Regions from separate parts of the Allocoprococcus similis genome, predicted to be linked through region 1. Evidence: riboswitches for the same ligand, from Rfam matches in the RefSeq annotation. Region 1 holds a riboswitch; the other holds the start of a gene.
What was found. A riboswitch is a leader RNA that binds a small molecule or an ion and turns the genes downstream of it on or off. The one in region 1 is predicted to bind cobalamin.
Positions count from the first base shown of each region.

Region 2: another riboswitch for cobalamin. It lies ahead of ACYQ5K_RS01530 (sirohydrochlorin cobaltochelatase); the one in region 1 lies ahead of ACYQ5K_RS02985 (hypothetical protein).

Region 1 is NZ_BAAHSG010000006.1:107,247-114,855, forward strand. Features, by position in the region: gene ACYQ5K_RS02980 ([FeFe] hydrogenase, group A) at 1-879, shown strand, start outside; cobalamin riboswitch at 1,179-1,373, shown strand; gene ACYQ5K_RS02985 (hypothetical protein) at 1,651-4,518, shown strand; gene ACYQ5K_RS02990 (ABC transporter substrate-binding protein) at 4,604-5,809, shown strand; gene ACYQ5K_RS02995 (FecCD family ABC transporter permease) at 5,825-6,862, shown strand; gene ACYQ5K_RS03000 (ABC transporter ATP-binding protein) at 6,865-7,609, shown strand, end outside.
Region 2 is NZ_BAAHSG010000003.1:70,010-77,618, forward strand. Features, by position in the region: gene ACYQ5K_RS01515 (LysR family transcriptional regulator) at 1-701, opposite strand, end outside; gene ACYQ5K_RS01520 (FmdB family zinc ribbon protein) at 762-1,031, opposite strand; gene ACYQ5K_RS01525 (hypothetical protein) at 1,277-1,807, opposite strand; gene ACYQ5K_RS01530 (sirohydrochlorin cobaltochelatase) at 1,829-3,028, opposite strand; cobalamin riboswitch at 3,232-3,424, opposite strand; gene ACYQ5K_RS01535 (MATE family efflux transporter) at 3,549-4,883, opposite strand; gene ACYQ5K_RS01540 (Na+/H+ antiporter NhaC family protein) at 4,903-6,210, opposite strand; gene ACYQ5K_RS01545 (MalY/PatB family protein) at 6,240-7,430, opposite strand.

The sequences.
Region 1 (7,609 bases):
ATCGAGGAATCTGAAGAGCTTCTTGAACGACTTGCATCCGGAGAAAACCTTCCATTATTTACATCCTGCTGTCCGGCATGGGTAAAATTCTGTGAGAACCGTTATCCGGATCTGGCAAAAAATCTGTCAACCTGTCGTTCACCGCAGCAGATGTTTGGTTCTGTGATACGTGAATACTATAAGGATCCGGAAAAGAATGGTGGAAAGAGAATTGTCTCTGTATCGATCATGCCGTGTACTGCAAAAAAAGAAGAGATTTTAAGACCGGAATCTTCTACGAATGGAAAACAGGATATTGATTATGTACTGACTACAACAGAACTGATCACAATGATCCGGAAATCCGGTATCCGCTTTGAAAATCTGGAGATCGAAGCATCCGATATGCCGTTTGGTATCGGATCTGGTGCAGGTGTGATCTTCGGAGTAACCGGTGGTGTGACAGAAGCCGTATTGAGGCGCCTTCGTGAAGGACATAACCGTGTGGAAATGGATAAGATCAAATTCAGTGGAGTTCGTGGAGAAGAAGGGCTGAAAGAAGTAGAGTTTGATTACAACGGACGTACTATCCATGCAGCTGTTGTCAGTGGACTTGGAAATGCAGATGCGCTGATGAAGAAGATCCAGAAGGGCGAAGTACATTATGATTTTGTTGAGGTTATGGCATGCAGGCGCGGATGTATCATGGGCGGCGGACAGCCAGTCCCGGCAGGTCCGAGAAGCAGGGTAGCCAGAAGCAAAGGTCTGTATGATACCGATATCAATACGCAGATCAAGAAGTCGAACGAGAATCCGCTGATTCTGTCATTATATGATGGACTTTTGAAAGGTAAAACCCACGAATTACTTCATCGTAATTTTGAGGCAGCGAAAAAATAAAATTGTATGAAAAAGAGCATAAGACAATGCAGTCGTCGATCTGGCGGCTGCATTGTTTCATTTTAGAGAATTTCCATACATTCACTGGTACTTTTTTGCTTATTTCGATACCCTTCGCTTTCTATATATAAATATGTAAAAGAGCGGTATGAAATTATTATAAACATATAGTCATTAAGGTGCCGATTTTGAAACAAAAACTTCCGGGATTTTTAATGGGGTTCGGAAAAAACAGGGGAAAAAACCAGGAAAGATGACTCTTGTCAAGAAGAAACATATCTGTTATAGTGAGTAAGAAAAAATAAAGGTACTTTTTCAGTGCCCGACAGAAAAATTTCTGGTCGGCTTAAAAGGGAATCAGGTGAAAGTCCTGAGCGATCCGGTCACTGTAAATGAGGAGCAAAGCGGCGGCATGCCATTGCATAAAAATGTGAGAAGGTGCAGCTTTGTTAAGATCCATAAGCCAGGAGACCTGCTGAAAGAGAGTAAATTGCTTCCGATGAAAGCGCGTTTACATACACAAAGAAATGATATCTTGCTTCATACAGAGTATGAAAGCAGGATTTTTGTGCTGCCATATATACGGAGAATAGTTCCGGTGGCAGAGGGTGTAGGTGAAGTCTGCTTTCAGGAAAAAGGAAGCAGATTTTTTTGTGCATACGATGAGTCAAGTGCATATTTGTGCTTGCACAAGGAGCTGAATTTGGCGAATGTACATCATCGAGCCGTCAAGCGACAGAAGATCAGGACATCAGGAGGAAGAGTTAGATTATGAAGAGAGATTCAAAACAGTTTCTTGCACTTTTCATGGCAGTTGCAATGTCGGTTACACCGGTTTCTTATGCTTACGCTGAGGACAGTGCAGTAGCAGGAGTAGAAAATACAGAATCAGGTCAGCAGACCGTAGAAGTAACGGACGGGGAAATTGGTGCGGCAGATGCTACAGGGCAGCCGGCTGAAGAAGTGACTGGACAGGAAGAAGAAACGACTGCCGGGCAGGGAACGGACGAGAATCAGAAGAGTCAGGAAGAGCCGAAAGCAGGAGAAAATGCGACAACAGGGAATGTAACCGAGGCAGAGAAGAAAGAAGCGGGCGAAGACGGAAAAAGCGAAGAGAAGGCTGCAGAGGAGCAGAAGGTTAAGTCGAAAGAAACAGCGGGAAATGCCGGGGAAGTGAAGGCGCAGGAAGCGAAAAATGTTACCAGTGATTTTGCAATGTTTAAGGTTGGACTGTCTTCTGTTGTAAAAGAAAATGATCACCTGAAAGTTTCGATAAAAACAGAGAATACAACTTACAATAAAATTTATATTGGAAGTAAAGCTGATACAGTTGAACGGAAAGACGAAAAGGCGATAGTTGGAACGGGAACAAGCAAAGGGTATTTATTTACGTTTGAACTTCCATTGTCAGCAGATGGAACGGATGTTGCCTTTGTACCACATAGCCAAGAGAGAGGTTGGGTGAGTAGGAAAGCAGACGGAGATTACACGCTTCATATCTCATCGTCAGCAGAAAATAAAAAAGACGACACAGAAAATCCTGAACAGGGAGGCAATTCAGGAGAGAGCAAACCGGGAACCGGAAGCGGCGAAAACCAGAAACCGGGAAATGAGGACAAGAATGTACTGGATACTGGAAAATATGTGGTGGATGTTGATGCAGTTTCAGATAGTGGAATGTTTCGTGTAGTGAACTGCGTACTGACTTCTGTTGGTGGTAAAATGCAGGCAGATATTACACTTAGTGGAACCGGATACGATAAGTTATATATGGGAAGTAAGGAAGCTGCGGCAAGTGCTTCGGAAGATCAACTGATTGGGTATTCTGTAAACGCAGAAGGAAAATATGTATTTACAGTGCCAGTGGAGAGCATGAATACTGGGATTCAGATTGCAGCGCATGGGGAAAAAAGTGGTAACTGGTATGATCGTACATTAACATTCAAGACAGAAGGAATGAGTAAATATGTTCAGGTAAGTGATGGAACTTATAAAGTAAATGTAGACACGAAAACACTTAAGGGAGAACAGGTTATGTTCAAAGTAACAGACTGTACTCTTACATCCAAAAACGGAGAGATGGTTGCAGAACTTACTTTAAGTGGAACAGGATATACGCAAGTATATATGGGAAACTCTGCAGAAGCAATGCTTGCTGATCCGTCAAAGAGGATATCTTGTGGAGAAAAGAATGGGGTTCATACTTTTACAGTTCCAGTTTCTTTATTAGATACAGGAATTCAGATCGCGGCATATGGCAAAAAAGGAAAGAAATGGTATGATTATGTTATTACATTCGCCTCAGCAGGCATGAAAAATCTGGACAGCAATGGCTCAGCAAATGGAAATACCAATAATAATGGCAACACTAACCAGGGAAATAACACCAGCCAGAACACCAACTCCGGAACCGGCACCATTTCCGGCAATACAGGAACAAACCAGATCCCGGACAAAGAATCCAAATACGAGGCAGATTTAAATGGTGGAACTGCCCGTGTAAACAGTGCAACAACACTTGCAGACGGTGTCTATACACCGGATAAATTCTCCTGGTCAGGCGGAACCGGAAAGGTCAGCATCAGTTGTACCAAGATTACCGTGACAGGCGGTCAGGCATATGCTACCATTGTATTTAGCAGTGGTTCTTATGGCTATGTAAAGGCGAATGGAAATACCTATTATCCGACAGCAACCGGCAGTACGTCTACATTTGTTATTCCGGTAGAATTAAATAAAAATAATACGATCATCGGTATGACAACCAAGATGTCAACAGCGCATGAAATCAGCTATTCGATTTTCATTTACTTAAGTGCTGCAGCAAAAGCAGACGGAACTACAGTAAGTGGAGAGACCAATTTAAGTGCAGATACACTGGATGAGAAAGCGCCGGAGATCATGGGACTTTCTTATCAGTCTGAGACAAAGGTAGAGCATGCAGAGTACTTCAAGATCTATCATTATGATCAGGGCATTACCCTTCTTGAAATCGACCAGAAACAGAAGGATGCAAAAGAAGACAGCAAGAGCAAGGAAAGTACGGATAAAGAAGACACTGCAGATTCCGGACTGACACCGGCACAGGAAGAACAGCTTGCGCTTTACAAAGCAAAGATCGTCCGTTATCTGATCGTCCCGGAAGATGCAGAGATTCCGGCAGGTCTGGACAAAGAAATGATCGTGATCCAGAAGCCAAAGAAGTCTGCATATGTAGGTTCTGAGGAAGTACTGGAAATCCTGGATAAGCTGAATGCAACAGACCAGATTACATCAGTAGGTGTAAAACAGAAGAACTGTAAGGTAGAAGGCATTGCAAAAGCAATGAAAGCCAAGAAGATCATCTATGCAGGAACCTATAAGAAACCGGAAAACAAAAAGCTGATGAAGAGCAAATGTGATCTTGCGATTCTTTCAAATAAAATTCTTCCGGACGAAAAGAACGAGAAGAAAATGTCTGTAGAGGATCAGCAGAAGAGATACGAAGAGCTGGCAGAAAAATTTGTTCTTCTGGATGTTCCGATGATCGTTGACCGGTCAGCAGATGAGGAAAAGGATGATGCAAAAGCAGAGTGGAGCAAGGTTTACGAGGCAGTGTTTGGCCTGACAGACAGTGCGGATTCTGCTACAGAGAACTAGATACATGATTTTAAAGGAAAATCAGACGGAATTTCCGGCAGATAAAGAGATCATGTACCATATTTGTTACATACAGAGGTAGAAAATGAAAAAGAGAACGATGCGTCTGGGGTGTATTCTTTTAAGTACAGTGCTGCTTGGGACGGCAGCACTGACCGGATGCGGGCAGACGAAAAAGAATACAACAGATACAAAAAAAACAGAAAGCAGCAGTACGAAAGAAAGTGCCAAAGAAAAAAAAGGTCCGGAGATTGACGGACTCACCTATGAATCCACGATGGATCTGGAATACGCCGAAGGTTTTCAGGTATATTACTACAAAGACGGCTATAAGATGATCGATATCAAAGACGATGCAAAATTTCTGGTCGTCCCGGAGGACCAGGATGTGCCGGATGGAGCTGATGAGGATTACGTGATCCTTCAGCAGCCGCTGGATCATATTTATCTTGCGGCGACATCTGCGATGGCACTTTTTAATGCGATAGATTCTCTGGATAATATCACAATGACAGGTACCCAGGCTTCCGGATGGTACATTGAGAATGCGGTCAAAGCGATGGAAGACGGGAAAATGAAATTTGCCGGGAAATACAGTGAACCGGATTATGAGATGCTGGTAGATGAGGACTGTGATCTTGCCATCGAATCGACCATGATCCTTCACACACCGAAGGTACAGGAGATGATCGAATCTCTGGATATCCCGGTGATGATCGACCGGTCCAGCTATGAATCGCATCCTCTTGGAAGAACGGAATGGATCAAACTTTATGCAGCAATGCTGAATAAAGAAGATGCAGCGGATGCATTTTTTGAAAAGCAGGTGGAAAATGTCGATGCGCTCAAAGATTTTAAGAATACCGAGAAGACGGTTGCATTTTTCTATGTAAGCAGTGACGGAACGGTGGTAGTAAGAAGAAGTGATGATTATATTCCGAAAATGATCGAACTTGCCGGTGGAAGATATGTATTCGATGATCTGACCGGCGATGACAGTAATACTTCAGCAGTAAAACTTACAATGGAAGAGTTTTACGCACAGGCGGCGGATGCAGATTATCTGATTTATAATTCAAGTATTGATAATCCAATCAACAGTGTAAAGGATCTGGAAGAAAAAGATGCACTTTTTTCTGATTTCAAAGCAGTCAAAGAAGGAAATGTATGGTGTACCGGTAAATATCTGTATCAGGCAACCGATATCGTCGGGGAACTGATCACGGATATGAATCTGATGCTGACAGGCGGCGATGAAAGCAAGATGACATTTTTATACCATGTAAAATAGAAAACGGAGAAGAAAATGGGACAGGCAGGAATGAAAAATAACTGGAAAAGGAATACAAGATATTTGGGAGTATTTGCGGTGCTGGCAGCAGCTTTTTGCATGATCGTAGTGCTGAACATCAATACCGGAAATGTACAGATCTCGGTTCCTGAGATTTTACGGATCCTGTTTCTGAAAAAAGGAACACAGGTGCAGATGAACATTATCTGGAAAATCCGTCTTCCGCGTGTTCTGATGGCAGCGATTCTGGGAGGGGCGCTTGCCCTTTCCGGATTTTTATTGCAGACATTTTTTTCCAACCCGATCGCAGGTCCTTATGTACTGGGGATTTCTTCGGGGGCAAAGATGATGGTCGCTCTGGCGATGATCATCTTTTTAAAATATTATACCTCTGTATCATCCTATGTACTGATTGTTGCAGCATTTACCGGATCCATGCTTTCTATCGGATTTATCCTGCTTCTTGCAAGGAAGATACGGAATATGGCAACCCTTCTGGTTGGCGGAATCATGATCGGTTATATCTGCTCGGCAGTAACTGATTTTGTTGTGACTTTTGCGGAGGATTCAGATATCGTGAATCTGCACGGCTGGTCACAGGGAAGCTTTTCCGGTATGAGCTGGAGCAATGTAAAGGTAGCAGCGCTTATGGTAGGAATCACACTGATCCTTACCTTTTTTCTGTCAAAGCCGATCGGAGCGTATCAGCTTGGGGAAATGTATGCGCAGAGCATGGGTGTCAATATCCGTGTGTTCCGGGTGCTTCTGATCCTGCTCTCAAGTGTATTTTCCGCATGTGTGACCGCATTTGCAGGGCCGATCTCATTCGTTGGAATCGCAGTTCCGTACCTGATCAAGCATCTTCTCGGGACGGCAAAACCGCTGGTTGTAATACCGGCAACATTCCTTGGCGGGGCGGTATTCTGTATGGGATGTGATCTGATCGCGCGTATGGCATTTGCACCACTGGAGCTGAATATCAGTACCGTGACTTCGATCTTTGGTGCACCGATCGTAATTTTCATGATGATAAAAGGAAGAAAAGGGAAATAAATATGAGTGACAGCTATTTTCAGATGAAAGATCTTTCTGTCGGATATCATGGAAATGTACTGATCCATGATATCTGTACAGAGATTAAAAAAGGTGAGATATTGACACTGATCGGACCAAACGGTTCTGGGAAATCTACGATTTTAAGAAGTATTACCAAGCAGCTTACGCTCATTGGAGGTAAGGTAACGATCGGTGAAAAGAATCTGAAAGACTTATCTTACAAAGAGCTTGCAACCAGGATGGCAGTGGTGCTGACACAGCGGGCAAAGCCGGAGCTGATGACCTGCTATGAGGTCGTAGCAGCAGGACGGTATCCTTACACGGGACGGCTCGGGATATTAACCCGTGAAGATGAAAAGAAGACACGGGAAGCACTGAAAATTGTCCATGCAACAGAATACGCAGAAAAAAGTTTTGAGGCGATCAGTGACGGGCAGAGACAGCGGATCCTTCTGGCCAGGGCGATCTGTCAGGAACCGGAGGTCCTGATCCTGGATGAACCCACTTCTTTTCTGGATATCCGTTATAAGCTGGAGCTGCTTACTATTTTGAAAAATATGGCGAAAGAAAAGCAGATCACGGTCATTATGTCACTTCATGAGATCGATCTGGCACAGAAGATCTCGGACAAGATCCTTTGCGTTAAAGGAGATACGATTTTCGGTTATGGAGAGCCGGAGGCGATTTTTAAAGAAGATTTTATCCAGAAACTTTATGAGATCGACAACGGGCATTTTGATCCGG
Region 2 (7,609 bases), on a different contig from region 1:
TTTGCTTTCACCATCTTATGGCACAAACTGAAACCGCTGGTCTGGAAAATAATATCCGGTTCAAATCCTGCCTCCTCACATCTTTCCGTGATCAAGTGATAGATATGGAACTGACTGCTCTCAATAAACATCGGCTCTCCCTGCAGATCTTCAATTGTGACACTTTCTCGCTGTGCAAGAGGATGCTTTTCATTAACCAGAAGCTTGATTGGAAATGTTTCCAGCGGCACAACCTGATATAAATGCTCATCAAAATCTCCGATGGAAAATGCCACATTTCCTTCATTACCGGCAAAAAGCTGTTCGACTGGAAGATCCGGATATTCCCGGTAATGGAATTCGATATCCGAATACTTTTCCCTAAATGCCACAAGACAGTCCGGCGTAAGCAGACGCAAGATTCCATATGCTGACAGAAGATCAACAACCTTCTTCTGCCTCTGCTCGATATGCAGGATATCTTTCTTTACCTGATAGTAATCGTCTACATCCTTCAGCGCATACTCGCGAAATCTTTCTCCGCTCTCTGTAAGCTTCATCCCTGACTTATCCCGGATAAACAGCTGGCATCCCATTTCTGTTTCAAGGTTTTTCAGTACCTTACTTGTTCCCTGCGGTGTCATATAAAGAAGTTTGGATGCTTTGGAAACACTGCCTTCCTGCGCGATCGTCAGAAATATTTTCAAATCATGAATATCCATCTATTTTCTTCCTCTTTTACTATTCATCCTGACCACCATTCAACAATTTTACCTAAAAAATTAAATCCAGTTGCAATCTCCATCGGTAATCGCAAGACTGAGAAGTCCGTCCATCTTCTCAACCTCTTCTTCACCAACGATCTTTTCCAGTAATTCTGCCGTATCAAAAACATCTTCCATGGATTCGTCCGGTCCGATTTCATAGTCGATCTCTGCCTCACATTCCGGACAAGGGATTCTTTTCATTGTCTGTAAAGACAAAAAACGATTGCCACATTTCTTACATTCATAAAATCCGCACTCTTTCGTGCCGTCTGGTACATAGTACATTGTATTTTAACTTCCTTTCTGTGTCTTATTTCCTTTACGATATACAAAATGTTTTGCCTCTTTCGCATTCCCCTTCACCGCTTAGTATACACTATTTGACATATAAAAGTATAGATTTGTCCTGATTCATATACAAACTCATAATGTTCTCTGGCACATTCCTGATTTCCGTGAAAAATACCTTATAAAAATAAAAAGAAAGAACTATTTTCCATTTCAGGAAAACAGTCCTTTCACTCATCCATTTATTCTTCAACTTTCACCGGATCTGTCACACTTACTTTGTGATCATACCAGACACCTTTGGTTCCGATAAGAGCAACATCAAACTCTTTGTCCAACTCCGGAACCGGAATATCAAATCCATAGACCTCTTCGGTATCACCATTACTGTATGTCACCGTATCTGTGGTAGGTTCCAGCAGCTCTGCTCCGTCTTTTTTCGCATCCTTTGCTTTTCCAACAAACAGATTTACGATATGTTTGGAATGAAGACTGACATGAATCGTCATTTTACCGTCTTTTACCGTAAGTGTTCCTTTTCCGTCATTCGCTTCATTTACATGAAACATTCCACTGTCAGTCTTGAACTCTGCTGTGTAAGTTCCATCTTCCAGTTCACACTTTGGTGTCTCTTCCTTTTTGTCTTCCTTTGAAGAAGCTTCCTGTTCCACCTTTGCTTCCCCATCCGATGTGTCTGACTTCGCACCGCATCCACTCATCATTCCCACTGCCATTACAGCAGAAAGTACCAATACTAACAGTTTTTTCTTCATATTCTAATTCCCTCTTTTATATTATTCTGCATCAATTGCAGCCTGTGTATGTGCTACATAGATCTGCTGGATTGCATCGATTCCACCAAGACCTGCGATCTGTGTATCAATGCTGTTAAATGCTCCCGATGCTTCAAACTGGCTCTTCCAGGAATCGTCATCATCGCCTGCCATATCGTTGTTTGCATGGTCTCCTGCTACAACCATCAGAGGACGAAGGATTACTTTCTTGTATCCTGCAGCTTTAAGCTTTCCGATGACTGCTTCACAAGATGTATCTTCCGGTTCACCTTCTACAGTTCCGATAAATACATTGTCATAACCAAGATCATTCATCTGGGTCTGCATCTGAGAGTAACTGATCTTTGCTGTATGAGAAGTTCCATGTCCCATGAATACAAAAGCTGTTCCATCTTCCTTAGCTGCATCGAGGCTGTCAAATCCAGCTGTCTTAACAGCTTCTGAAGTGATTGCTTCTGCAACTTCTGCTTTATCTTCATTAACTGCTGTCTCATCTGTTCCTACTTCACCAAGAAGCGGTTCTGCAATTTTTACAGATTCAAATTTATCTTTGTAACTCTCAACTGCTTCTGTCAGCTCATCATACTCTGCGCCATGCATCAGATGTGTCGGCTGTACGACCAGGTTCTTAACCCCGTTGTCGATTGCTCTTTCCAGTGCCTGATCCATGTTATCGATCTTTTCATCATCACGGGCCTGTACATGATTGATGATGATCTGTGCTGTAAATGCTCTTCTTACAGACCAGTCCGGATATGCTGCCTGAAGTGCTTTTTCGATACCGCCGATATCCTTTGCACGGCTGTCATTGAAGGATGTACCAAAGCTTACAACCAGAATTTCATTTTCTCCAATATTATCTTCGTTCAGCGGATCATCTTTCGATGCATCACCTGTATCTCTTCCGAAATAATCCGGGTCAGCGTTCTCGCCTTCTACCAGCTCTTTCTGTGCATCGGTAAGCTTATCCCATGCTTCTTTTGCAGCTTTGCACTGTTCATCTGTCTTATCTGTTCTTTCCTGTACATAAATGTCATCGATCAGCTTTGCCACTTTGTCTGCCGCCTCCTGATCGCTGTCCTTTGAAGTTTCCTCTGTTTTTGCAGAAGAAGTATCTTCGGTCTTTTTGTTTCCGCATCCAGCCATCATGGATACAGTAAGTGCTGTTGCAAGTAATGCAACTAATACTCGTTTTTTCATCTTGATCCTCCCTGACTTTTGTCATACATTCAGGAATCAAAAATTTCCACGCACACTTTACAGCATATTTTTCGCAAACACAAAAAATCCCCCGTATTCTATAACGAGGGCGTACAAAAAAGAAACTGACCTTCTGCTCTGTGCAGAATCAGTCCAAAGTCTCTGTCTTTCGTACTGCCAGTTACTCGTGGCATGAACTTTCCGTTCCCGTACTGCGAAAGGCAGGTCTCCCGACTGATTGCTCAGACGCTTGTGGCTTTCCTTCCCGGTTTCCCAGTGGTACAACAGCCAAAGCTTGCAAATTACGGTGACGAGTTCGCACAGGACTTGCACCTGTTTCCCTTTTCACCAATCCAGACATTCTGCCTGATTGACACCTTACGCATCTGTATGTATTTTTTTGAAACAAGCCTATTCTAGCACAGGCTTATGAGCAGTGTCAAGAAACTTACTCTCCCGAAATGTCAAGAGGAGTTTTGCATTACACAAAACTCCTCTTCTTCATTATCATAAAACAAATCTATCCGTTTGCCTTCTTCAGCACCGGCATCCGGAAAATCTGCACGATCAACGGGATTACCATAATAAACCACACGATCGGCTCTGCAATGATAACACCCGTATATCCAAGATGCGGGACCAGTGTAAATGCGATCACAATTTTCCCAAGCATCTCCAGTGTACTGGATACGATCGGTGTAATATGGCCATCCAATCCCTGCATGGCATTTCTCACCACACAGATCACGGCTGTTACATAATAAAATAACGTATCAAATTTCAGATATCTGGTCGCATTTAAGATCACATTCTCATTATGTGTCCCTGTTACCAGATAGACCAGCTTGTCTCCGATCGTGTAACTTGCCACGATCACAAGGGTACACCAGATACAGGTATAAAAAATCGCAAGCCAGATCCCTTTTTTGATCCGGTCAATCTTTCCGGCACCCAGATTCTGTCCACAGTAGGTCGCCATGGTATTTCCAAATACGGTAAACATGATCATGAACATTTCGGTCAGTTTTCTTGCTGCTGTCTGTGCCACAATATAATCGGTTCCCAGCTTATTGATCGCAGTCTGAAGTGTCAGAGATCCAATATTGATCAGAGAACTCATAAATCCCATAGACATTCCCGCACCAAGCATATTTTTCACCATTGTTGGATTTGGATCTCTAAAATCCTCCCGGCCAAGTCTTAATAATTCATATCTCTTTACCATGTAGATCCAGCAGACAACAAATGCAATCGCCTGTGCAAGTACCGTTGCGATTGCAGCTCCCTGTACGCCGCTTTTCAGTACTACAACAAAAAACAAATCTCCGATAATATTCAGTGCAACTGAAATTGCCAGGATCACCAGCGGTGTTACCGTGTCACCCAGTGAGCGGAGCGCAGCTGCACAGGCATCATAGAGAAAGGTCGCCACAAGTCCTGCGATGATTACGAAAATATAGCTTTTTGCTGTTCCCATCAGATTTGCCGGAACATTCAGTATGTTCAAAATCGGCTGTAGAAAAATCAGCCCGAATACTGTAAAAAATAACGCAATTCCTGTACCCATGGTCAGCGACATTGCGAATGATTTCTTAACACTTTTATAATCCTTTGCACCGAATTTCTGTGCGATAATAATGGCGAACCCACCAGAAAGTCCCTGCAGAAATCCTATGATCAGATTGCTCAGGGTTGTGGTCGCGCCGACAGCTGCCAGCGCGTCCTCTCCCAGGAAAGTTCCGACAATTCTGGTATCCACAAGACTGTATGTAAGCTGCAGAAGATTTGCGAAAAAGATCGGCAGCGCAAAAGCCAGTATCAGTGTGGACGGTTTTCCCTTTGTAAGATCTTTCATATTCTAAATTTCATCCTGTCTAATTCTTCTTGTCCATCAATCCGAACTGTATCGTAACGCAGGTCGCAATGATCAGTCCAAACATATAGAACGAATATTTCAGTACATTAAGTGGTGATACATCAGCAAGTGCCGTAATCATCAGCATACCACCATCATGTGGCATCAGTGCAATAAATGCGCAGGCAAAGATATCCACCAGACTGGCAAGTCTCTTCGGTGCGATCTTATATTTTTCCCCGATTTCTTTTGCGATCGGACAGGTAACAATGATCGCGATCGTATTATTTACCATAGCTGCGGAAAGGATACCTGACATCAGTCCGATTCCATATTCCGCACCACGTCTGCTCTTGATCTTGCCGCTAATCGCGCCCACCAGCCATTCAACACCGCCATATTCACGTACAAGACCGATAATACCAGATACTAAAATCGCAACGATACTGATGCTGAACATATCGCTCATACCACTTCCAATTGCCTGGATCCATTCAAAAAGTCCACAGCTTCCAACACAAAGTCCAATGATACCGGATGCAAGTATTCCTACAAAAAGGACTACCGCAACATTAACTCCCATAAGTGCCGCAATCAGAACAATGAAATAAGGAAGGACTTCGATGATACTATAGCTTCCTGCTTCGATTGCTCCGCTTCCGACTCCGCCAAAAATCGAGTACAGGATTATTGCCACAATTGCCGCCGGAAGAGCAATGAAAAAGTTCATTTTAAATTTGTCTTTCATCTCAGAACCACATCCTTCTGCTGCCGAAATGGTTGTATCTGAAATCATGGAAAGGTTATCTCCAAAATAAGATCCTCCGATCACTGCCGCACCGACTACCGCAACATTTAAATGCGCTCCCTGTGCCACATTGATCGCAATCGGAGCCATCGCTGCAATCGTTCCCATGGATGTTCCGATCGATGTAGAAATAAAACAGCACATCAAAAATACACCCGGAACTAAAAGCTTCACCGGAATAAAATGCAGACAGAGATTCACAACCGAATCTTTTCCGCCCATTGCCGCTGCTGCTCCCTGGAATCCACCAGCCATCAGGTAGATCAGAACGATCATCATAACTCCTGAATTTCCCATGTTCGTTGTCATAATATTCAGCTTATCCTGTACACCCATGCCACGGTTAAGGAGAAGTGCTACCGCACAACCTGCAAGAAGTGCGACGTGACGCGGAAACTTTCCGAACGGTTCGTCTGCTCCAAGCAGTGTAAATGTAATCCCACACCCTACATAACATACCAGAAATACGATCAATGGGAGAAATGCCACTGCCCCCATATTTTTCTTTTGTCTGTCCATCTTTTTTTCCTCTCAATCCTTTTTTTATATTATTTTGCTGCCAGATGCTTATCCAGTGCGTCTTTCAGCTGTGTCAGTGCCTGCTCTACCGTTGCACGCGGACACGCTACATTAAATCTTTCAAACTGTGCAGTCTCCGGTCCGAAGATAATTCCGGAATCCAGCCACAATTTCGCTTCCTCCAGCATCAGATGTTCCAGCTCTTCATTGCTGAATCCGTACCCGGAGAAATCAACCCATACCAGATAGGTTCCTTCCGGCTCTACCATCTTCGCCTTCGGGAAATTCTCTTTCACGAACTTGCTCATATACTGTACATTTTCGTAAATATACTGTACCAGTTCATCTACCCATTCGGCACCTTTTGTATAACATACCTTGACAGCAAGCTGTCCCATCAGGCTTCCCTGACTGTAAGCTGCCTGGGTATTCGCCCACTGGTATTTTTTTCGCAGCTCTTCGTTTGGAATGATGATATTTGCCGGCTGAAGTCCTGCCACGTTGAATGTCTTTCCCGGTGAGCTGTAGAGCGCAAGAATCTGACGGTATTTTTCATCCAGATTCATACAGCTTGTGAAGGTATGTCCCGGGAAAATGAAATCACAGTGCATCTCGTCCACCATCCAGGTCACATTGTATTTCAGGCAGATCTCTGCAACTCTTTCCAGTTCTTCTCTTGTCCAGACTCTTCCGACCGGATTGTGCGGATTACAGAAGATCAATGCTTTTACGCCCTCTTCCAGGATCATTCTCTCCATCTTCTCAAAGTCGATCGAATAATGATTGTCCTCATAACGCAGCTGGCAGTTCACCAGTCTTCTTCCGTCATTCTTGATAACTTCACTAAACGGATAGTATACCGGCTGCATCACCATCATGGCATCTCCCTCTTCGGTAAATGCTCTTACACTGGTTCCCAGCGCATAGACGATTCCGGCGCCAAGCGTTACCCATTCCGGTTCGATCGTGTAGCCATAGCGTGTTGAGAACCAATGGTTCATTGCCGCAAAATATTCATCAAGCGGATCTGTATAACCAAATATTCCATGGCCAATTCTCTTGTGAAATTCATCCAGGATTTCATCCGGCAGGCGGAAATCCATGTCTGCCACCCAGAGCGGAAGCAGATCATCTCTTCCCTTTCTCTTCATTCCGAAATCATATTTCAGGCAGTCCGTTCCATGTCTGTCGATCACTTCATCAAAATTGTATTTTCCCATCTGTATACTCCTTTGTATTCTTTCACCGTCTCTTATACCGCATTTTCTATGGTATGTCAATATTTTCCTACTTATAAAGTATGCTGTTCATCATTGCTCACAGAACGCGCTTTGAGCAGTAGTGTTTCTCCACTTTATTACAATAGTCAGCTTCTTCTATTATATAATAAAAATAACTG